3 regions of the Citrobacter tructae genome follow, and region 3 is predicted to be linked to each of the others. Evidence: riboswitches for the same ligand, from Rfam matches in the RefSeq annotation. Region 3 holds a riboswitch; each other region holds the start of a gene.
What was found. Region 3 has a riboswitch for cobalamin ahead of E4Z61_RS02880 (cobyrinic acid a,c-diamide synthase CobB). Riboswitches for the same ligand answer to the same signal wherever they lie in the genome.
Positions count from the first base shown of each region.

Region 1 (7,811 bases), 2.2 Mb from region 3:
CCCGATAGGCTTCCGCCATGGTTGGGTAGTTAAAGGTGGTGTTAACGAAGTACTCTATGGTGTTACCACCACCTTTTTGCTCCATTATCGCCTGACCGATATGAATAATTTCGGCTGCGCGTTCGCCAAAGCAGTGGATCCCTAAAATCTCTTTGGTCTCCCGATGGAACAGGATCTTCAGCGTTCCGACACTCATCCCGACGATTTGTGCGCGAGCCAGATGTTTAAACTGAGCGCGGCCGACTTCGTAAGGGACTTTCATTGACGTCAGTTGCTGTTCAGTTTTACCGACGGAGCTGATTTCAGGAATGGTGTAAATTCCGGTCGGAATATCTTCGATCAGGTGCGCGGTGGCTTCACCTTTAACCAGTGCCTGAGCAGCGATACGGCCCTGATCGTAAGCTGCGGAGGCAAGGCTCGGATAACCGATCACATCCCCTACGGCATACACATGCGGCAGCGCCGTCTGGTACATGCTGTTCACTTTTAGCTGGCCGCGGCTGTCCGTCTTCAGGCCAATATTCTCCAGCGCTAACGAATCGGTGTTACCGGTACGACCGTTGGCATACAGCAGGCAATCGGCTTTCAGTTTTTTCCCGGATTTCAGGTGCATGATGACGCCATCATCGCAGCCTTCAATCTTCTCATACTCTTCGTTATGGCGAATAACCACGCCACTGTTCCAGAAGTGATAAGAGAGCGAGTCGGACATCTCCTGATCGAGGAAAGCCAACAGACGGTCGCGGGTGTTGATTAAATCAACTTTAACGTCCATTCCACGGAAGATCGATGCATATTCACAGCCAATTACGCCCGCACCATAGATCAGAACGTGGCGGGGTTCATGATGCAGACTGAGAATGGAATCGCTGTCGTAAACGCGCGGGTGTGAAAAATCGACATCAGTCGGGTGGTAGGGGCGCGAGCCGCAGGCAATGACAAATTTATCTGCCGTGAGCGTTTCCACGGTACCGTCGTGGCACTCCAGAGCAATGGTGTGTTCGTCAACAAAACGGGCATTGCCCTGCAAAATTTCGCAATGATTACGCTCATAAAACCCTTGCCGCATGCGCGTTTGCTGATTAATGACGTTATCGGCATGGTTAAGAATATCGGCAAAAGAAGAGCGCAGGAGTCGGGAATGATCGCTGTAGAGTGGGTTCTGATTGAATTCAATGATACGGCTGACTGCGTGGCGGAGCGCTTTAGACGGGATTGTGCCCCAGTGGGTACAGCCTCCGCCGACGTTATGATAGCGCTCAATAACGGCGACGCGCGCTCCTTGCTTAACCAGACCCATTGCAGCGCCTTCGCCGCCGGGGCCGGAACCTATTACTATTGCATCGTAATCGTAGGAATGTGACATGGTCAGGCTTACCTGTTCTTATACATAAAAGCAACAGAATAGTAACATCGTTGTTGGGATAACCCAATTATCGTTGTGCTTTTTTGCGAAGTCGAAGCACAAACTGCGCGTAAACAATCATTCACAAAGCCATGCCAACCACCTAATCTCTGGTATAGTGCCAGCAAGGTATAAGGAAGGATTCAGACATCGTGATGGGCGTTAGAGCGCAACAAAAAGAAAAAACCCGGCGTTCGCTGGTCGAAGCTGCATTTAGTCAATTGAGCGCAGAGCGAAGTTTTGCCAGCCTCAGTTTACGAGAAGTTGCTCGTGAAGCGGGCATTGCGCCAACCTCATTTTATCGCCATTTTCGCGATGTGGATGAACTCGGCCTGACGATGGTGGATGAGAGTGGCCTGATGCTACGCCAGTTGATGCGCCAGGCGCGTCAACGCATCGCCAAGGGCGGCAGTGTGATCCGCACCTCGGTCTCAACATTTATGGAGTTCATCGGCAACAATCCTAACGCCTTCCGTTTATTATTGCGCGAGCGGTCTGGAACCTCCGCGGCGTTTCGTGCCGCAGTGGCTCGCGAAATTCAGCATTTTATTGCGGAACTTGCGGACTATCTGGAACTCGAAAACCATATGCCTCGTGCGTTTACTGAAGCACAAGCCGAAGCCATGGTGACGATTGTTTTCAGTGCGGGGGCAGAAGCGCTGGATGTTGGCGCCGAACAGCGTCGACAACTGGAAGAGCGGCTGGTATTGCAATTGCGCATGATCGCCAAAGGCGCATTTTACTGGTATCGCCGCGAACAAGAGAAGATGACGCATCACTCCGAGTAACGAGAAGGACGAGCAATGAAACAGTCAGGTCAAGATAAAGGTACGCTGCTGCTGGCGCTAGTTGCTGGCTTATCGATCAATGGCACATTTGCGGCGCTGTTTAGCTCCATTGTGCCATTCTCCGTATTCCCGATTATTTCGCTGGTGCTGACAGTTTACTGTCTGCATCAACGTTACCAGAATCGCACCATGCCTGTGGGATTACCGGGCCTGGCTGCCGCCTGTTTTATCCTCGGCGTTCTGTTATACAGCACAGTGGTGCGCGCGGAATACCCGGATATCGGCTCTAACTTCTTCCCGGCTGTACTGTCGGTAATTCTGGTGTTCTGGATCGGCTTTAAGGTGCGTAACCGTAAGCAGGAAATTGCGGAATAACGTGAAGTAGCCGGATGGCGTCGTAAACGCAGGATCCGGCCTATAAAAAATCACTTCGCGGTCAGTAACACCCCGCACTCCATATGGTGCGTATACGGGAACTGATCGAACAGCGCCAGACGTGACACATTGTGCGTCTGGCTCAACGTTTCCAGATTCTTACACAGCGTCTCCGGGTTGCAGGAGATGTACAGAATATGCGGATACGCCTGCACCATTTTCTCCGTTTCGCTGTCCAGGCCGCTGCGCGGTGGGTCAACGAAAATGGTTTCACACTGGTAACTCTTCAGATCGATGCCCTGCAAACGGTTGAACTCACGTACGCCGTTCATCGCTTGAGTGAACTCTTCGGCCGCCATGCGAATAATTTGTACATTATCAATATTGTTAGCCGCAATGTTGTACTGTGCTGCAGCAACGGATGGCTTGGCGATTTCGGTAGCCAATACGCGGTTGAAGTTCTGCGCCAGCGCTAGCGAGAAGTTGCCGTTACCGCAGTACAGCTCAAGCAGATCGCCTTGTGAACCTTTGGTGACATCAATCGCCCATTCCAGCATCTGAATATTCATGGCGGCATTCGGCTGCGTGAAGCTGTTCTCAACCTGGCGGTAGATAATCTCTTTACCCGCGACCGGCAATCGTTCGTCGATATAATCCTGATCCAATTCGATTTTGGTTTTGGTCGCCCGACCAATCAGATGCACGTTCAGATTCTTCGCACGCAGTGCATCCCGCAGCGCCTCGGCTTCCTGACGCCATTCGTCATCCAGCCTTTTATGGTACAGCATTGATATTACCGCCTGACCACTCAGGGTAGTGAGGTAATCAATCTGGAACAGTTTGTGGCGCAGGACGTGGTTATTGCGAACGCCTTCGATCATCGCCGTCATCAGCGTGTTGATGAGTTCGCTGGCTGCCGGAAAACTGTCGACGCGAATACGACTTTTGGTCTGGCTTTCGAACATGATGTGGTACAGGTCATCACCGTCGTGCCACAAACGGAACTCGGCGCGCATACGGTAATGGCTGACCGGCGAGCGAAACACTTCCGGAGCCCGATCAGTAAATGGCGTCATTAAGCTCTGCAAACGTGCCACTTTTTCGTCTAGCTGCGCGTCATACTGTTCTGTCGGAAGGTGTTCGGGGGTCATGATGCATCCTGAAAAATAAAAGTACGCGGGGATTGTAGGGATTGCTCAGTAGATGTCCAGTTATTGATGATTTCCGATATTGTGATGTGCGGTCTGGACAGTAGGTTGTAACAGACGGTAGCATCCGCGTTCCGGTCCTGTGAGTTAAAAGGGAATCCAGTGTAAATCTGGAGCTGACGCGCAGCGGTAAGGAAAGGTGAGATGAGAGCGTAAGCAGACACTGCCTGTGGGTGGGAAGTCTTCATTTCTTTTTATTCTATATCCTGAATAACCTTCCAAGCCCGAAGACCTGCCGGCTAACGTCGCATCTGGTTTTCATCATCGCGTACTATCGGTGGGACCTGCGGCATCCTTCTTATATTGTGGATGCTTTACAATGATTAAAAAATCATTGCTGCTGACGGCACTTTCCGTCGCGGCATTTTCTAGTTGGGCGCAGGACGCTAGCCTGGATACACTCGTCGTCACTGCGAACCGTTTTCAGCAGCCCCTTAGTGCCGTTCTTGCCCCCATTACTGTTGTTACGCGCCAGGATATCGATCGCTGGCAATCCACCTCTGTGAATGACGTTCTGCGTCGGCTGCCGGGTGTCGATATCGCGCAAAGCGGCGGTATGGGACAGAACTCGTCTATTTTTATTCGTGGGACCAATGCCAGCCATGTGCTGGTGCTGATTGACGGCGTGCGCCTGAACTTAGCGGGGGTGAGCGGCTCAGCCGATCTCAGCCAGTTCCCGGTATCACTGGTGCAACGTATAGAATACATTCGCGGGCCGCGTTCCGCTGTTTATGGTTCTGATGCGATTGGCGGTGTGGTGAATATCATTACCACGCGAGAAAAGCCGGGGACGGAATTGACCGCCGGTATGGGCAGTAATGGTTATCAGAATTACGATGTCTCAACCCAACAACAGTTAGGCGAGAATACGCGCGTTACGCTGATGGGGGATTATGCCTATACCAAAGGTTTTGATGTTGTCGCCTACGGCAGCACCGGTTCTCAGGCGCAGCCCGACAAAGATGGTTTCTTAAGTAAGACACTGTATGGCGCACTGGAACACAACTTCTCCGACACATGGAGCGGGTTTGTTCGTGGCTATGGCTATGATAACCGCACCAATTATGACTCCTACTATTCCCCCGGCTCGGCGCTTCTCGATACCCGCAAGCTCTACAGCCAGAGTTGGGATGCAGGGCTGCGTTTTAATGGCGAGCAAATCCAGTCGCAGCTGGTTTCCAGCTACAGCCACAGCAAAGACTACAACTATGATCCGGATTATGGCCGCTACGACTCCTCAGCAACCCTGGATGAGATGAAGCAATATAATGTTCAGTGGTCAAACAGCATGGTGGTGGGCCACGGTAACGTTGGCGCAGGCGTTGACTGGCAAAAGCAAACCACAGAGCCTGGCACCGGGTATGTCACGGACGGTTACGATCAGCGTAACACGGGCCTCTATCTGACCGGATTGCAACAGCTTGGCGACTTCACCTTTGAAGGTGCGGCGCGTAGCGACGACAACTCCGAGTTTGGTCGTCATGGAACATGGCAAACCAGCGCCGGATGGGCGTTTATTGACGGTTATCGCTTTATTGCGTCTTACGGCACATCTTACAAAGCGCCTAATCTCGGGCAACTCCATGGCTATTATGGCAATTCGAACCTGGATCCCGAAGAGAGCAAGCAATGGGAAGGGGCATTTGAAGGTTTAACGGCGGGCGTGAACTGGCGCGTGTCAGGGTATCGTAATGATATCGATGACATGATCGATTACGACCCGCATACCGAGAAATACTTTAACGAAGGCAAAGTCCGTATTAAAGGCGTTGAAGCGACGGCGAATTTCGATACCGGTCCGCTGGCGCACACGCTGAGCTACGATTATGTCGATTCGCGCAATGCGATTACGGACAAGCCGCTGGCGCGTCGTTCCAAACAGCAGGTGAAGTATCAGCTCGACTGGCAGGTTTATGATTTTGACTGGGGCCTGACGTATCACTATCTGGGAACGCGTTATGACACGGACTACGTTACCTACCAGCCGGTAAAAATGGGAGGGGTTAGTTTGTGGGATCTGGCAGTATCATATCCAATCACCTCACAGCTGACAGTTCGTGGTAAAATCGCCAACCTGTTCGATAAAGATTACGAGACAGTTTATGGCTACGAAACTGCAGGACGGGAATACACCTTGTCTGGCAGCTACACCTTCTGATCCACGTCCCACCGTGCTGGTGTTTGATTCCGGCGTCGGTGGGTTGTCGGTCTACAACGAGATCCGGAATCTCTTGCCGGATCTCCACTATATATACGCTTTCGATAACGTCGCCTTTCCTTATGGAGAGAAAAGCGAGGAATTTATTGTCGGGCGTGTTGTTGAGATTGTGACTGCGGTCCAGCAGCGCTATCCCCTCTCTCTTGCGGTTATCGCGTGTAATACGGCAAGCACGGTGTCGCTCCCTGCGTTACGGGAGAAATTTGCCTTTCCGGTGGTAGGCGTGGTGCCTGCTATTAAACCAGCGGCGCGACTCACGGCGAATGGTGTTGTGGGGCTGCTGGCTACGCGTGCAACGGTGAAGCGTTCATATACTCATGAGCTGATCGCGCGGTTTGCAAACGAATGTCAGATAGCGCTGTTGGGTTCCGCCGAGCTGGTGGAACTGGCGGAAGCGAAGCTGCATGGCGAAACAGTTTCTCTGGAAGAGCTGCGCCGTATTCTGCGCCCGTGGTTGCGGATGTCGGAACCACCTGACACGGTGGTGCTTGGGTGCACTCATTTTCCTCTATTGCAGGAAGAGCTTTTACAGGTTCTGCCTGAAGGGACGCGACTGGTGGATTCCGGTGCCGCGATTGCGCGTCGTACGGCCTGGTTGTTAGAACATGAAGCGCCTGATGCGAAATCACCTGACGAGAACATCGCCTTCTGTATGGCAATGACCACTGAAGCTGAACAGTTATTGCCCGTTCTACAGCGTTATGGCTTCAAAACGCTCGAAAAACTGGCAGTTTAATCAGTTTTGCTGGAAAAATACGCACTTGGAAAGTTATTTTAAATTTCCGCTTGTCAGCCTGAAATAACTCCCTATAATGCGCCTCCACTGACACGGAACAACGGATTACACGCCGCCGGGTCAGCGGGGTTCCACTGAGAACCTTGCAGAGAAAAGCAGAAATAATTGCTTGACTCTGAATGAGGAAAACGTATTATACGGGACCTCGCAACGGTGAGCGAAAGCCGCGTTGCACTGCTCTTTAACAATTTATCAGACAATCTGTGTGGGCACTCGAAGATACGGATTCTTAACGTCGCAAGACGAAAAATGAATACCAAGTCTCTGAGTGAACATACGTAATTCATTACGAAGTTTAATTCACGAGCATCAAACTTAAATTGAAGAGTTTGATCATGGCTCAGATTGAACGCTGGCGGCAGGCCTAACACATGCAAGTCGAACGGTAGCACAGAGAGCTTGCTCTCGGGTGACGAGTGGCGGACGGGTGAGTAATGTCTGGGAAACTGCCCGATGGAGGGGGATAACTACTGGAAACGGTAGCTAATACCGCATAACGTCGCAAGACCAAAGAGGGGGACCTTCGGGCCTCTTGCCATCGGATGTGCCCAGATGGGATTAGCTAGTAGGTGGGGTAACGGCTCACCTAGGCGACGATCCCTAGCTGGTCTGAGAGGATGACCAGCCACACTGGAACTGAGACACGGTCCAGACTCCTACGGGAGGCAGCAGTGGGGAATATTGCACAATGGGCGCAAGCCTGATGCAGCCATGCCGCGTGTATGAAGAAGGCCTTCGGGTTGTAAAGTACTTTCAGCGAGGAGGAAGGTGTTGTGGTTAATAACCGCAGCAATTGACGTTACTCGCAGAAGAAGCACCGGCTAACTCCGTGCCAGCAGCCGCGGTAATACGGAGGGTGCAAGCGTTAATCGGAATTACTGGGCGTAAAGCGCACGCAGGCGGTCTGTCAAGTCGGATGTGAAATCCCCGGGCTCAACCTGGGAACTGCATCCGAAACTGGCAGGCTAGAGTCTTGTAGAGGGGGGTAGAATTCCAGGTGTAGCGGTGAAATGCGTAGAGA
Region 1 is NZ_CP038469.1:3,168,344-3,176,154, reverse strand. Features, by position in the region: gene sthA (Si-specific NAD(P)(+) transhydrogenase) at 1-1,366, opposite strand, end outside; gene fabR (HTH-type transcriptional repressor FabR) at 1,558-2,193, shown strand; gene E4Z61_RS15880 (YijD family membrane protein) at 2,209-2,568, shown strand; gene trmA (tRNA (uridine(54)-C5)-methyltransferase TrmA) at 2,619-3,719, opposite strand; cobalamin riboswitch at 3,835-4,030, shown strand; gene btuB (TonB-dependent vitamin B12 receptor BtuB) at 4,096-5,934, shown strand; gene murI (glutamate racemase) at 5,879-6,730, shown strand; rRNA gene E4Z61_RS15855 (16S ribosomal RNA) at 7,108-7,811, shown strand, end outside.
Region 1: it holds a riboswitch for cobalamin, as region 3 does, so the genes downstream of both, btuB (TonB-dependent vitamin B12 receptor BtuB) here and E4Z61_RS02880 (cobyrinic acid a,c-diamide synthase CobB) in region 3, are expected to answer to the same signal.

Region 2 (7,811 bases), 800 kb from region 3:
CACTGACCGACGAAATCAAAGCACTGCCAAACGTGCGTACGTTGACCCTGTCGGGTATGCTGGCCGAAGCGATTCGTCGTATCAGCAACGAAGAATCCATCTCTGCCATGTTCGAACATTAATCGAGCCCGGCTCAAAAACCCGCTGCGGCGGGTTTTTTTATCCGTTTTACTTATTTGTATGATTTATGCCAACTTCAACTATCATTTTCTAGATAGATGATGCGCTCATGGATGAAACATTATTGTGAACAGACTATTTTCCTCACATGTGATGCCTTTCCGCGCCCTCATTGACGCTTGTTGGAAAGAAAAATATACCGCCTCGCGCTTTACCCGTGATCTGATCGCCGGGATAACCGTGGGGATTATTGCTATTCCGCTGGCAATGGCGTTGGCAATTGGCAGCGGCGTTGCGCCACAGTACGGCCTGTATACCGCAGCTGTCGCCGGGATTGTTATCGCCCTTACCGGTGGCTCACGCTTTAGCGTTTCTGGCCCAACCGCCGCCTTCGTGGTGATTTTATATCCGGTCTCGCAACAGTTCGGGCTGGCAGGCCTGCTGGTTGCCACGCTGATGTCCGGGATATTCCTGATCCTTTTCGGCCTCGCCCGCTTTGGTCGGTTGATCGAATATATTCCCGTCTCCGTCACCTTAGGCTTTACCTCAGGTATTGGTATCACCATCGGTACCATGCAGATTAAAGATTTTCTTGGACTGCAGATGGCGCATGTCCCGGAACACTATCTGCAAAAAGTGGGGGCGCTGTTCATGGCCCTGCCGACCATTAACCCTGGCGATGCCGCCATTGGCGTAGTCACGCTGGCGATCCTGATTTTCTGGCCGCGTCTGGGGATTCGCCTGCCCGGTCACCTCCCGGCTCTACTGGCTGGCTGCGCGGTGATGGGTATCGTTAACCTGACGGGTGGTCATGTAGCGACCATCGGGTCTCAGTTCCATTACATTCTTGCCGATGGCTCGCAAGGTAACGGTATTCCACAGTTACTGCCGCAACTGGTACTGCCATGGGATATGCCTGGGTCCAACTTTACGCTGAGCTGGAGTTCATTACAGGCGTTGTTACCCGCAGCCTTCTCGATGGCGATGCTGGGGGCGATTGAATCTCTGCTGTGCGCCGTGGTGCTCGACGGTATGACCGGCACCAAGCACAAAGCCAACAGCGAGCTGATTGGTCAGGGGTTGGGTAATATCGTCGCGCCGTTCTTTGGCGGCATTACCGCCACCGCCGCGATTGCCCGCTCTGCGGCTAACGTACGTGCCGGGGCTACCTCGCCCATTTCTGCGGTGATCCACGCAATTCTGGTGATCCTCGCACTGCTGGTATTAGCCCCCTGGCTCTCCTGGTTACCGCTTTCCGCCATGGCCGCACTGCTTTTGATGGTGGCGTGGAACATGAGTGAAGCCCACAAAGTAGTGGATTTGCTACGCCACGCGCCGAAAGACGACATCATCGTGATGTTGATGTGTATGTCGCTGACCGTGCTGTTTGATATGGTGATCGCCATCAGCGTGGGGATCGTCCTTGCCTCGTTGCTGTTTATGCGTCGTATCGCGCGCATGACGCGTCTGGCGCCAGTGAATGTTGCTGTACCGGACGACATACTGGTACTGCGCGTAATTGGCCCGCTGTTCTTTGCCGCCGCGGAGGGATTGTTTACCGATCTCGAGTCTCGTCTTGATGGCAAACGCATCGTCGTTCTGAAGTGGGATGCCGTTCCGGTGCTGGATGCCGGTGGGCTGGATGCCTTCCAGCGCTTTGTTAAACGACTGCCGGAAGGCTGTGAATTACGTATCAGCAATTTGGAATTCCAGCCGCTGCGCACCATGGCCCGTGCGGGTATCCAACCTATTCCCGGCCGTCTGGCGTTCTTCCCGAACCGCGACGCCGCGCTGGCCGATATTTAACGTTTAGCAGTGACCGGCAGGCTTTGCCTGTCGGTCACACTTCACTTCTGCAATCCTCTCTGAGTTGCTATTATCATTTCCCCTACTCCTGATGATAGCTACAGTGATGACCCCTAATTCTACATATATCTTTCGCGAAATTACCGAGGCGGATATCCCGGCCGTGCAGTCGTTTATTATCCGCCATTTGAATCTTTACTTTAGTGCCAATAAGCCACTTCCCCATCCACATGAAGATGTATTTGGCATCAATCACCAGTATATTCAGCAGCAAAGAAATTTGTTACTCGGCGTCTGGAATACGCAACAGCAACTTATCGCCACGCTGGCTGTATGTCAGTACGATGACAGAATACTCCCATTAAAAGGACGTTATATGTTGTCCGAAACGGCTGAAATCTGTCGTTGTTATGTCGAACTGGATTACCGTAGACAAGGTATTGGCAGCCAATTAGTCGCTCTGGCAGAGCATTTTTGCCGCCATCAGCAATATAAAGTGTGCTATCTCCACACTCATCACTTTTTACCTGGAGGTTATCAGTTCTGGTTGCGTCATCATTTCAGCGTTTTTTTTGATGAAGGTGGTGAACAGCAAATCGTGCATATGGAAAAACAATCGTAATAATGTGACAGAGAGCTAATAATTAAATTATTTAGCAGTCCTTATTATTTATTCTTCGATTATTTCACGGAGCAAGTATTAGTTGATCGACATCAAATAATTCTCGTTTAGTTTTTTTATATTCGTTATCAATGTTAAATCGAAGTTAACACAAAAAATATATCTAATTGTATTTTAAGGGTTTAATCGTAAAAAGGTAAGCATACCTACTGATTCAAGCGGTTGACGTGATAATTGGATACCGCTACAGTCCATCGCGACAGTATTTCAAAACATTTTTATTATTTTGAAACGGAATATGGTGCGGATGATTTCAATCTTATGCCATAGCTGCCCCCGCAACTGTAAGCGGATGCTGAATATCCCTGTGTAGTGATGATTCACTACAGGTCACTGTAAAGTATTTTTTATGGGAAGGCCGATATTCTGATTACCGCGAGCCAGGAGACCTGCTGTCATGGTTTTATACATTGAGTGGACGGGATGGTCCATGGGGTGATTTATTTGACGAATGAAAAAATTTGATTCCTGATCAAACCGGCAACAATATGTTTTATTTTCATATTATCTTGTCTGAATTTCATGATTAGATGTCATCTATCGTCATGTGCCTGTCCCGCGAAATAAACAATGACCAGACGCTAAGATTCTGGCATCAACGGGACAATGATAATGTATTCTGACATTACCTCTTCTTATTGCAAATATTCACTTCTGGCGCTGACTGGCGCGGCACTTTTCCTGACCAGTAATATCGCTACAGCGGCAAAGACACAATATCCGTTGACCATCAAAAATTGTGGTCGGGATATTACCTTCAATAAAGCCCCGCAGCGTGTAACCACCGTGGGACAGAACAGCACTGAAATCCTCTATTCTTTGGGTCTGATCGATCGCGTGGTTGGCACCTCGCTGTGGTTTGGTCCGCTACCGGAACAGTTCCAGGCAGCAAACAGCAACATTGCAGTCATCGCGCAAAACATCCCCAGCTTTGAAGGCATTATCGCCAAAAAACCGGACCTGGTTGCCAGCCAGTTTGAATGGCAGATTGGCCCGGCGGGTACGGTTGCCTCTTACGAACAATTTGGCGAACTCAATGTTCCGGTTTATACCGCCCCTGCCGACTGCGCAAAAGATAACGAAGACGGCGGCGATGGCGTGCGTAAAGGCATGTTTGATATCGCCATGGTTTACCAGGAAGTTGCCGATCTGGCGAAAATCTTCGATGTTCAGGACAAAGGCGATGAACTGATAGCCAGCCTCAAGGCCCGCGAGGCCGCTGCAAAAACGAAAATCACCGGTATGGACAATAACGTCTCTGCCGTCTTCTGGTTCTCCAGCGCCGACCTGCAGCTTGATCCCTATGTCGCGGGTAAATTTGGCCCCGCCGCGTGGATAGCACAAACCCTCGGGGTAAAAAATGTCATTGATTCCGCCGAGGAGTGGCCGACGGTCGGCTGGGAAACTATTGCTAAAGCCAGTCCGTCGGTCATCGTTCTTGGCGAAATGGGCCGTCGTCGTTTCCCGGCGGATGACTGGAAAGTCAAAATGGAATACCTCAAATCTGACCCGGTCACTCGACTGATCCCGGCGGTTAAAGAAAACCACCTGCCGGTGATAGATGTGCAAACCATGAATGCTGGTATCAGAACCATTGACGGGCTGGAAAAACTCGCCGATGCACTGGTGCAGTACGGTCTGGCACATCCTCAGACCACTCACTAATCCTCGTCATGCGTGATGCCGTGTGCCGGCATCACGCACTTTCGCACTCAGGAAAGCCATAAAGAATGAGCGAATTACGCAGGACGCGTCGGGCGATAAGTCAGTTTACCCAACGGACGCTGCTGCACAGCCTGTGGGTCAGCATGGTGATGTGCGGGGTGCTGCTGGCCGGGATTTCCATCGGTGAAACGTTTATCCCGTGGCGGCATGTCACCCACACGCTGGCAAACCACCTGTTTGGCAGCCAATATGCGGTGGACGCACTCGATGCCGGGATCATCTGGAATTATCGCCTGACCCGCGCGCTGGTCTCCGCCAGCTGTGGCGCCTGTCTGGCGGTTTCCGGCGTGGTGCTGCAATCCTTGCTGCGTAATGCGCTGGCCGAGCCTTATCTGCTGGGGATCTCTGCCGGGGCGTCGACGGGGGCGGTGCTGATCGCACTGACCGGGCTGGGTGCGGGAATTATTAGCATGTCACTCGGTGCGTTTATCGGCGCGCTGACGGCATTTCTGTTCGTCGCGCTGTTAGCTGTGGCAGCCAGAGGAAAGCACGGCTCTGCCACCACGCAAATCATTCTTGCCGGGATTGCCAGCTCGCAGCTGTTTAATGCCATCACCTCGCTCATCATTACCCGCTCGGCCAATGCCGAGCAGGCGCGGGGCATTATGTTCTGGCTGCTCGGCAATCTGAGCGGCGTGCGCTGGCCCGATGTGGTATTGGCAATCCCAACCGCGCTGGTCGGTATCATCGTCTGCTTTTGTTACGCCCGTCATCTGGACGCATTTTCGTTTGGCGCTGAATCGGCAGCCTCGCTGGGCATTCCGGTTAAACGCACGCGCAGCGTACTGATTACCGCGGTGACGGGGATGACTGCCATTATGGTGTCGATTGTCGGGGCCATTGGCTTTGTCGGTCTGGTGATCCCTCATGCCGCGCGGTTACTGGTGGGCAATCAGCATCACCGCTTATTGCCTGTCAGCGCCCTTATTGGTGCCATCTTTCTAATTGTCGCGGACGTCATTTCGCGCACCTTGCTGCCGGGGCAAGTGTTGCCCATTGGCGTTATCACCGCGCTGGTTGGCGCTCCCGCATTTTCGATTATTTTGATCCGAGGGAACCCGAGCAAATGACGGCTAACCCACACTTTACTGCGCCGCTACGTGCGGCAAATACGGTTAACCATATGGTCTGCGCCCAGCACCTGCACTGGGAGGTGAAGGGCAAGTCCATCGTCAATGATGTCTCTTTTCAGGTCGCACCCGGAGAGTTTGTTGGTATTATCGGCCCCAACGGCTCAGGGAAAACGTCACTGATTTCCCTGCTGGCCGGTTTGCTCAAACCCTCCGCCGGCAGCGTTTCTCTGAACAGCAAAGACATTCGCCGCTACTCGCGCCGCCATCTGGCACAAAAGGTCGCATTGGTTGAGCAACAGGCAGAAACCAGCGAGCGTCTGACCGCTATCCAGGCCGTTTCCCTCGGCCGCACGCCGTGGTTAAGCCTGCTATCACCGTGGTCACAAACCGACGACGATATCGTGCAGACGATGCTGGAGAAAGTCTCCCTGCAAAACCTCCAGCATCGCTGCTGGCATACCTTCTCTGGCGGCGAACGCCAACGCCTGCACATTGCCCGGGCGCTGGCGCAACAGCCGCAGGTTTTGCTGATGGATGAACCGACGAATCATCTCGACATCCAACATCAGATTGGCCTGCTCAATCTGGTCAAGCGCGAAAAACTGACCGTCATTGCCGCCCTGCACGACCTGAACCATGCCGCGATGTTTTGCGATCGCATCATGGTGATGACCGCCGGACGATTGGCTATGCAGGGCCGCCCTGCGACTATCTTCACCCGTGAAAATCTTAACAGCTGGTTTGGCATCGATGCGATTGTCGAACACGCTCCCAATGAAGCAACCTGCTTCATCCGCTACCAACGACCGGCGTAAATACGACAAGGAACCGCTATGAAACGCATTAAGCAAAGTCTGCTCATTCTGTGCCTGTTCGCTTTCACCTCGACAGCTTTTGCACAAACCTACGAAGTCCTGATGAAAAACCGCGGTACCGGAGGGCCGATGGTCTACGAACCGGATTATCTGGCGATCCAGCCGGGCGATAGCGTGAAGTTTGTTCGCAAGCACAAAAGCCACAATGCGGCCTCAATTGCCGAACTCTCCCCCGCCGATTACCCCGGTTTTATCGGCAAAATCGATGAGGAGATTGAAATCAAATACGACACTGCCGGTTTCTACGGCATCAAATGCTCACCGCACTATGCGCAAGGCATGATCATGTTGATCAAAGTCGGCGACGCCGTTTTGCCCGACAGCTACCGCGCGTTTAAAGCCCCTGGCCTTGCCGATAAACGTTTTCAGGACATTTATACCCGTCTTGAGAAACAGTAACGGCACAACGATAAGAGGATAACGGCGGTGAATAAAAAAACGGACAGCGAGGCAATCCACACCCAGCGGCGCGACTGCTTGTGCAAGCTGACAAAATTTGTCGGTGCCGCGGGGGTTACCGCAGCCGTCTGGCCGCTGATCTCGGCGCTGGGACCAGATGATAAAACCGTGGCAGAGAATGAGCCTGTCGATGTTTCCCTTGCGGGAGTGGCGGCTGGACAGACGGTGAAACGTATCTGGCAGGGAAAATTGATCCTGATTCGCCACCGTACACCAGACGAGATCGCGGCGGCGCAGCAGGCTGATGCCCGACGGCTGATCGATCCGCAGACGGATAGCGAGCGGGTGAGCACGGCACATCCGCAGTGGCTGATCGTCCAGGGTTACTGCCCGCACGCCGGATGCGTGCCTAACGCCAACCCCAGCGGACAGGGCTGGATTTGTCCATGTCACGGGTCAGAATTTGACTCGTCGGGGCGCGTGACGCGAGGTCCGGCCACGGCGAATCTGCCGATCCCCGACTATACCCTGGCTGCCGATGGACTGAGCGTACGCCTCGGCGCAAAAGAGGCCTGATATGAACGTAACGTCCCCTACCACGCCCCTGCGCCACGTTCAATTTCGCCTTCCGTTCCCCCGCTCGATGACCGGCATTTGGATCTTTGCCGTCGGCATCATCTTACTGGTCATGCTGGGCGTGCAAATTCTCTCCGGCATCGTACTGGCGATGTTTTATGTGCCCACGGCAGGATCCGCGTTTGATTCCATTGTTCATATTATGCGCGCGGTCAGACACGGCGAGCTGGTGCGTAACCTGCACGCCATTGGCGCCTCGCTTTTCTTCTTCGCCTGCTACCTGCATATTTTTCGCGCGATGTATTACAACGTTTACCGCAAACCGTATCTGAAGATGTGGACCATCAGCGTGACGCTGTATGTATTATTGATGATCACCGCATTTCTCGGCTATAGCCTGATTTGGGGGCAAAAAAGCTATTGGGCCGCCACGGTCATCACCAGCTTCGCCCGCGCAATACCGTTAGTCGGCGATACGCTGTATACCTTTTTGGTCGGTGGATATGCCCCCGGCACGCCGACGTTGGGCCGTTTTTATGTGCTGCACTTTATTAT
Region 2 is NZ_CP038469.1:1,285,560-1,293,370, forward strand. Features, by position in the region: gene prs (ribose-phosphate diphosphokinase) at 1-122, shown strand, start outside; gene dauA (C4-dicarboxylic acid transporter DauA) at 274-1,926, shown strand; gene E4Z61_RS06800 (GNAT family N-acetyltransferase) at 2,033-2,548, shown strand; cobalamin riboswitch at 2,792-3,019, shown strand; gene E4Z61_RS06805 (ABC transporter substrate-binding protein) at 3,221-4,273, shown strand; gene E4Z61_RS06810 (FecCD family ABC transporter permease) at 4,339-5,403, shown strand; gene E4Z61_RS06815 (ABC transporter ATP-binding protein) at 5,457-6,221, shown strand; gene E4Z61_RS06820 (pseudoazurin) at 6,240-6,680, shown strand; gene petA (ubiquinol-cytochrome c reductase iron-sulfur subunit) at 6,708-7,256, shown strand; gene E4Z61_RS06830 (cytochrome b) at 7,258-7,811, shown strand, end outside.
Region 2: it holds a riboswitch for cobalamin, as region 3 does, so the genes downstream of both, E4Z61_RS06805 (ABC transporter substrate-binding protein) here and E4Z61_RS02880 (cobyrinic acid a,c-diamide synthase CobB) in region 3, are expected to answer to the same signal.

Region 3 (7,811 bases):
CGTTTTTCAAGTTTCATCGCGTCCAGTAAGGCGCTGTCGACGTTTGCGATTACCAGGCCGACGGTGTCGCCAATCGCGGTGCCGACAAATTCCGTTAAACTGCAGCTCTTCTCTGCCATAGCCGTCTCTCGTATTGGATGATTGTTTTCAGGGATAGCCTTGTGTTCCGGCGTTGCCACACGAGCAATCACCTGCGCCATGATCTGTTCAACCAGCTCATTGCTGCTCATCAGCTAATTCCCTTCGGTAAGATTTTCTCGACATCGGTATGAGGGCGTGGGATCACGTGTACGGCTTTCACTTCACCCACGTTACGTGCGGCAGCGGCACCTGCATCTGTTGCAGCCTTTACCGCGCCAACATCACCACGAACAATCACGGTGATCAGTCCTGAACCTATTTTTTCGTAGCCGACCAGCATCACATTGGCTGACTTCACCATTGCATCTGCGGCCTCTATGGCTGCAGTTAAGCCTTTGGTTTCTACCATTCCTAACGCTTCTTGTTGCATAAAGACCTCGCCTGGGTTGTCCCGATTTTCATGACTATAAAAAGAAGCGAGGAAAAAGAATGGCTGACTTGAAGATGAGAGTGAAAAAATAGTGAGTGAGTAGTGTTATAAAATTGCTGGAAAATTATCTATGATTTTGTTTTTTAATGTGTTTTTTGATTTTTTTAATGTGAATATTTAGCTATGTCAATACCAGATTTACATTTTTTGTAGTGACAAAATAAATATCATTTGCTATGTGGGAAAAATGAATTTGTGATGTTTGTTTGAAAACGAGAATCTGCTATTAGCAATATTTTATTATTTTTATAATGCGTTTTAAATAGGGTTAATGCCCGTTTTTGTTGACTGTTTTAATAAGGTTGATAGCAAAAATTTGCTATCACTACACGATTTTAAAAAGGCTGTGATACTCAGGTTGCCAACAATTTGCCGATTGCTCTTTTTATAGTAAGCCTTGAAGTACTCTACTGCCAGCAGGGAGTCCGCTGGTACAGACACGAACTCTGCTTAGAAGGTGTCACAATGAATGATTCACTAAAAGCACAATGCATTGCCGAGTTTTTAGGTACCGGGCTGTTTCTGTTTTTTGGCATTGGATGTCTGAGCGCCCTTAAGGTGGCCGGTGCGAGTTTAGGGCTTTGGGAGATATGCATCATTTGGGGGCTCGGGATCTCGCTGGCGGTCTACCTGACTGCCGGAATATCTGGAGCACACCTCAATCCAGCCATTACCATTGCACTATGGCTGTTTGCCTGTTTCCCTGGGCGCAAAGTTTTACCTTATACGGTCGCGCAAGTGGCGGGTGCCTTTGGCGGTGCGTTGCTGGCCTATCTGCTGTATGGCAGTTTATTTATTGAGTATGAGACGGCTAATCATATGGTACGGGGTAGCCTGGAGAGCCTGCAGCTTGCCAGTATTTTTAGTACCTATCCGGCGACAGCACTTAGCGTATGGCAAGCGGCGCTGGTAGAGGTAGTGATCACGTCCATTCTGATGGGCATGATTATGGCATTGACGGATGATGGCAATGGTGTTCCTAAAGGACCGCTCGCCCCATTGCTGATTGGTATCCTGGTTGCCGTCATCGGTGCATCTACGGGTCCGCTCACTGGATTTGCCATGAATCCGGCGCGTGATTTTGGTCCTAAGTTGTTCGCCTGGTTTGCCGGATGGGGAGATGTTGCGATGACAGGAGGACGAGATATTCCATACTTCATCGTCCCAATTGTTGCCCCCATCATTGGTGCTTGTGCAGGAGCAGCAATTTATCGTTATTTTATTGGCAAAAATTTACCGTGTAATACTTGTAAGCTGGAGGAAAACGAGAACTAGCTTCATGGAAAATGTGTATTTTTGAAATGTAAAAACTGATTTCGTGATCCGGTTTCCTGAACTACTTAAAAAGTCTCCCCACAATGGGAGACTTTTGTTATGGTCCATTACGCCTTTTATCATTGCTTTGGATTGCGAGATGAAAAGCGAATGTAAATAATATGTTTTGTTTATAACAATAAATTAACTGAGAGGTTTTATCATGATTTCTGCGAGTGCCCTGAACTCAGAACTCATTAATAAAATCGCACAGGATTTTGCGCAAGCCACCAGTTTGGCTGTTGTGGTGGTCAATATTCACGGTGATGAGATTTCTGAGCTCTTTAATTTTACCCCTTTTTGCCAGTTGATGCGCCAACACCCACAGCACAGTACTCGATGCCGTATGAGCGATCGTTGTGGAGGACTTGAGGCATCAAAATCAGACCAGCCATGCATTTATCGCTGTCATGCAGGCCTTACCGATTTTTCTATCCCTTTGGTGATTGCGGGGCATCTGGTTGGGTTTGTGTTATGTGGTCAGGTGCGCTTAAGCAATGATGTGGGTCTGGTTGATATTTTGAATGTTGATGACCGTTGGCAGGCCGATCCCGAACTGGTTAATGAATTTCGTAATGTTCCAGAGATGGACTACTCTCGGGTCATCGCCTCTGCAGATTTATTGAAGCTTATTGTGGAAAATTGTCTTAAAAAACAATTGAATTTTTTTGTTATTAAAGACAGTCCACAACAGTCGGAGTCGGTGCGTCCTGCCCGTAATCCGACCCCCCATGACAGTAAAATGAAAAAAGCGCTGCGCTACATTGACGCACATTTATCGGATGAGCTTCGCCTTGAAGATGTCGCTTCGCATGTTTATCTCAGCCCGTATTATTTCAGCAAACTGTTCAAAAAATATCAGGGGATTGGTTTTAATGCCTGGGTAAACCAACAGCGAATGGCAAGTGCTAAAGAATTGCTCTGTCACAGTGACTGGAGCATCGCCAGCATTGCGCGAAATTTAGGCTTTTCGCAAACCAGTTATTTTTGCAAAGTTTTCCGTCAGACGTATCAGGTGACGCCGCAGGCTTTTCGCCAACAAATTAATGTTGTTTCGTCCGAAGAATCAGCATAAATAGCAATAATTTGCTATTGCCGATTTTTGATATCGTTCTGTATGTCCGTCATTATAAAATGAAAAATAAGGATAGCAGACAATAAATTGTCATAGCGCAACAAAGTAATAGTATCGGAAGGATAAACTGCACCAGTTTTTATTTTTGTGATGAGATACAGTGTCTGTATGAATGACTTTCTTTATTATAAATTGAAACTTTCATTCGGAATGCAGACATGAGAATAAGCTTAATGACGCCATAACATTGGCTGAATGAGCGCATGAAAATATTAAAAATGAATTTTTATCATGAGGTGTGATAATTCATCTCATGACTGGAGCTAAATAGGCTCCTGAGCTGACAGGTTTGCCACGTTTGTGGCAGGGAAGGGGGTGAGAATCCCCCGCAGCCCCCGCTGCTGTGATGCTGACGACCCCGTATAGACCACTGATCGCAAGATTGGGAAGGACGGGCGAGAATGACGCTAAGCCAGAAGACCTGCCTGTCAGTGACTACCAACAACTTCGGTGGGAAGTGGGTTGCTCAGATGCACACAGTCGAAAAGACTGGGTATCTCTACACCCCTACCACCCTGAACAGGATCAGGGTATGGCGGCTAATTTTCGCGCGTTTGTTCTTGCAGGTACCGGAAGCGGCTGTGGCAAAACCACCGTGACGCTGGGCTTGTTGAGTGTGTTGAAAAAACGCGGGTTGCGCGTCCAGCCTTGCAAAGTAGGTCCTGATTATCTAGATACCGGCTGGCATACCGCAGTATGCGGCACGGCTTCCCGCAATCTTGATAGCTTCATGATTCCCGCCCCCACGTTGAACGCCATATTTTGTGAGCAGATGCAACAGGCGGATATCGCCGTCATTGAAGGCGTCATGGGGCTCTATGACGGCTATGGTACGGATCCCAACTATTGCAGTTCCGCCGCGATGGCTAAACAGCTGGGCTGTCCGGTCATTTTGCTGGTGGACGGTAAAGCGGTCTCAACGTCAATTGCTGCAACGGTAATGGGGTTCCAGCATTTTGATCCAACGCTCAACATTGCCGGTGTGATTGTTAACCGGGTAAACAGCGAAACGCATTACCAGTTACTCAAGGTCGCGATTGAACGTTACTGTTCGGTACCGGTATTGGGCTATGTTCCCCGTGTGGATGGCGTCACGCTGCCCGAACGTCATCTGGGATTAGTCACCGCGCGTGAGTCGATAGTAAACCAGCTGCCGTGGCAGGAATTTGCCGCGACGCTCGAGCAAACGCTGGATATCGACGCGCTGCTTGCGTTAAGCCAGTTAGACACCCTCCCCGTGGGCGAATGGCCCGCACTTCCCGCTGCTGATGCCGGAGTAGGGCTGACGCTTGCCATTGCCGATGACGAAGCATTCAACTTCTATTATCCGGATAACATTACGCTACTGGAACGCGCGGGTATCAACATTGTCCGTTTTAGCCCATTGCACGACAGCCGTTTACCGGACTGTCAGATGATCTGGCTAGGAGGTGGATACCCTGAGCTTCACGCCGCAAAACTTGCCCTAAATTCCGCCATGCTGGCGCAGTTGCGCGCGGCGCATCAGCGTGGCGTGGCTATTTATGCGGAGTGCGGTGGTCTGATGTACCTCGGTAGCTCTCTGGAAGATAGCGACGGCAATACCTGGCCGATGGCGGATATCATTCCCGGCCACAGCAAAATGGGCAAGCGCCTGACCCGATTTGGCTACTGTGAAGCGCAGGCCGAACAGCAAACCTTGCTGGCCGCACCCGGTGAAGTGCTGCGCGGGCATGAATTTCACTATTCCGATTTTACCGCTCAAACCCAGGCCGTGATGAATTGTCGTAAAGTTCGCGATGGCAAAACGTTACAGGCATGGTCCGGCGGCTGGCAGGTCGGTAATACATTCGCCAGCTATCTGCATGTTCATTTTGCTCAGCGCCCTGAGATGCTCAATCACTGGTTGGCTGCCGCGAGGAGCGTGCTATGACACTGCTCGCGTGGTGTGTCGCCTGGCTGCTTGATTTTATCATTGGCGATCCGCAGAACTGGCCGCATCCGGTACGCTGGATTGGCAATCTTATTTCCGCCGTGCAGCGCCTGGTACGCCGCTATTGTCATAGCGACAGTATGCTGCGTGTCGGTGGCGCAGTGATGTGGGTGGTGGTGGTCGGACTGACCTGGGCTGTGTCCTGGGGAGTACTTGCACTGGCGCAATCCATTCATCCCTGGCTTGGTTGGGGTGTCGAGGTGTGGATGATTTTTACCGTGCTGGCGGGACGCTGTCTGGCCAACGCTGCCTATGATGTCGAACGTCCGCTGCGCGCCAATGATCTCGCGGAAAGCCGGGAAAAACTCTCCTGGATTGTGGGACGAGATACCTCCCAATTACAGCCAAAACAGATCAATCGCGCCGTGGTGGAAACCGTCGCTGAAAACACCGTTGACGGCATCATTGCCCCGCTGTTCTTTTTGTTCCTTGGCGGCGCGCCTTTGGCAATGGCTTATAAGGCCGTGAACACGCTGGATTCCATGGTGGGCTACAAACATGAAAAGTACCGCGCTATCGGTATGGTTAGTGCTCGTCTGGACGATGTTGCGAACTTTATTCCTGCCCGGTTGAGCTGGCTGCTGCTGGGTGTGGCTGCATTTTTGTGCCGTAAAGACGGCTCGCGCGCTTTACAGATTGGCTGGCGCGATCGCTACAACCACAGCAGCCCTAACTGTGCGTGGTCGGAGGCATCTGTTGCCGGGGCATTAGGCATTCGACTGGGTGGTCCTAACGACTACTTTGGCGAGCGCGTTGAGAAGCCGTGGATAGGTGACGCACAACGTGACATTTCAGTAGACGACATTTCCCAAACGATACGATTGATGTGGGTAGCATCGACCTTGGCCCTGGCGCTGTTTATCGCGCTGCGGTGGCTGTTGGTCGGTGTCGCCTGAGGACAAAACGATGCAATACATTCAGCAACCCCAGGCGATTGAAGCCAAAAGTTTCGACATCATTGGCGAGATTATTTGTGAAACCCGCCCGGACTACCAGTTTGCCAGTCCGCTGCATGAGGCCATCATCAAGCGGGTTATTCACACCACCGCTGACTTCGACTGGCTGGACATTTTGTGGTTTTCCAGTGATGTGCTGGAGCAGTTTTGTGCAGCGTTAAGCCGCCCAAGCGTGATTTACACCGATACCACGATGGCCCTTTCTGGGATCAATAAAACGTTGTTGGCAAAATTTGGCGGTGAATGCCGCTGCTACATCAGCGACCCGCGTGTCGTGCGTTCGGCAAAAGAACAGGGGATCACCCGTTCGATGGCGGCAGTCGACATAGCCGTAACGGAAGAGGGCGAAAAGCTGTTTGTTTTCGGCAATGCGCCGACGGCGCTATTTCGTCTGCTGGAACATGATGTTGCCGTGAGCGGCGTGGTAGGTGTACCGGTAGGGTTTGTCGGCGCTGAGGAATCAAAGGATGCGCTGACTCAAAGCAATCTACCGGCCATTGCTGCGTTAGGGCGCAAAGGGGGAAGCAACGTCGCTGCCGCCATCGTCAACGCCATGCTCTATCACATGCAGGGGGCGCGATGAGCGACCAGCCCTTTGACGCACCGGTATGGCACAACGGTAAAGCGCTGCGCAAAGGGTACACCACCGGATCGTGTGCGACGGCGGCCGCCAAAGTGGCTGCACTGATGGTGTTGCGTCAGCATTTGATCCATCAGGTTTCTATTGTTACACCGTCCGGGGTCACGCTATGCCTGAACGTTGAGTCGCCGCACATTGAAGGACAGCAGGCGATTGCTGCCATTCGCAAAGACGGTGGCGATGATGTAGACGCCACCCATGGGATGCTTATTTTTGCCCGCGTGACGTTAGACGATAGCGGAGAGATCAGCTTACAGGGTGGTGAAGGCGTCGGCACGGTCACTCGCAAAGGAATTGGTCTGCCGGTGGGCAGTTCGGCGATTAATCGCACGCCGCGTCAGACCATAGAGTCAGCGGTTCGCGAGGCGATCGGCCCCAATCGCGGGGCTCAGATTGAAATTTTTGCGCCAGAAGGTGAAGTACGGGCGCAAAAAACCTACAACTCGCGGTTGGGTATTCTGGGCGGTATTTCCATTATTGGTACCACCGGTATCGTTACGCCAATGTCAGAGGAGAGTTGGAAGCGCTCACTGTCGTTGGAGTTAGAAATCAAACGCGCGGCGGGACTGGAGCGCGTGGTGTTGGTGCCGGGTAACCACGGCGAACGTTTCGTCCGCGAACAGATGGGGATCGATACACAGGTTGTGGTCACCATGAGCAACTTTGTCGGCTACATGATTGAAGAGGCGGTACGCCTTGGATTCAAACAAATCGTTCTCGTCGGGCATCCGGGTAAGCTCATCAAAATAGCAGCAGGTATTTTCCATACCCACAGCCATATTGCCGATGCGCGTATGGAAACCCTGGTTGCCCATCTGGCGCTGCTCGGTGCACCGCTGGAGTTACTAACGCTGGTGAGCGACTGCGATACCACCGAAGCGGCCATGGAACATATCGACGCCTACGGTTTTCAGCATATTTATGACCATCTGGCCAAACGTATTTGCATGCGCGTCCTGCAGACCTTGCGTTTCACGAAAAACCCACCGACCTGCGACGCCATTATGTTCTCTTTTGATAACCAGATCCTCGGCAGCAACCGCCCAGTCGCAGAGATTGCAAAGGAGATGACATGCTCACCGTTGTAGGGATGGGGCCCGCGGGTTTGCATTTGATGACCCCCGCAGCGCGCGACGCAATTGCCACAGCGGATGTGCTGGTCGGAGGTAAACGGCATCTGCAACAGTTCCCGGATTATACCGGTGAACGGTTTGCCCTCGGCG
Region 3 is NZ_CP038469.1:484,263-492,073, forward strand. Features, by position in the region: gene pduB (propanediol utilization microcompartment protein PduB) at 1-230, opposite strand, end outside; gene pduA (propanediol utilization microcompartment protein PduA) at 230-511, opposite strand; gene pduF (propanediol diffusion facilitator PduF) at 1,037-1,846, shown strand; gene pocR (transcriptional regulator PocR) at 2,049-2,960, shown strand; cobalamin riboswitch at 3,289-3,463, shown strand; gene E4Z61_RS02880 (cobyrinic acid a,c-diamide synthase CobB) at 3,553-4,932, shown strand; gene cbiB (adenosylcobinamide-phosphate synthase CbiB) at 4,929-5,888, shown strand; gene E4Z61_RS02890 (cobalt-precorrin-8 methylmutase) at 5,899-6,531, shown strand; gene cbiD (cobalt-precorrin-5B (C(1))-methyltransferase CbiD) at 6,528-7,676, shown strand; gene E4Z61_RS02900 (cobalt-precorrin-7 (C(5))-methyltransferase) at 7,661-7,811, shown strand, end outside.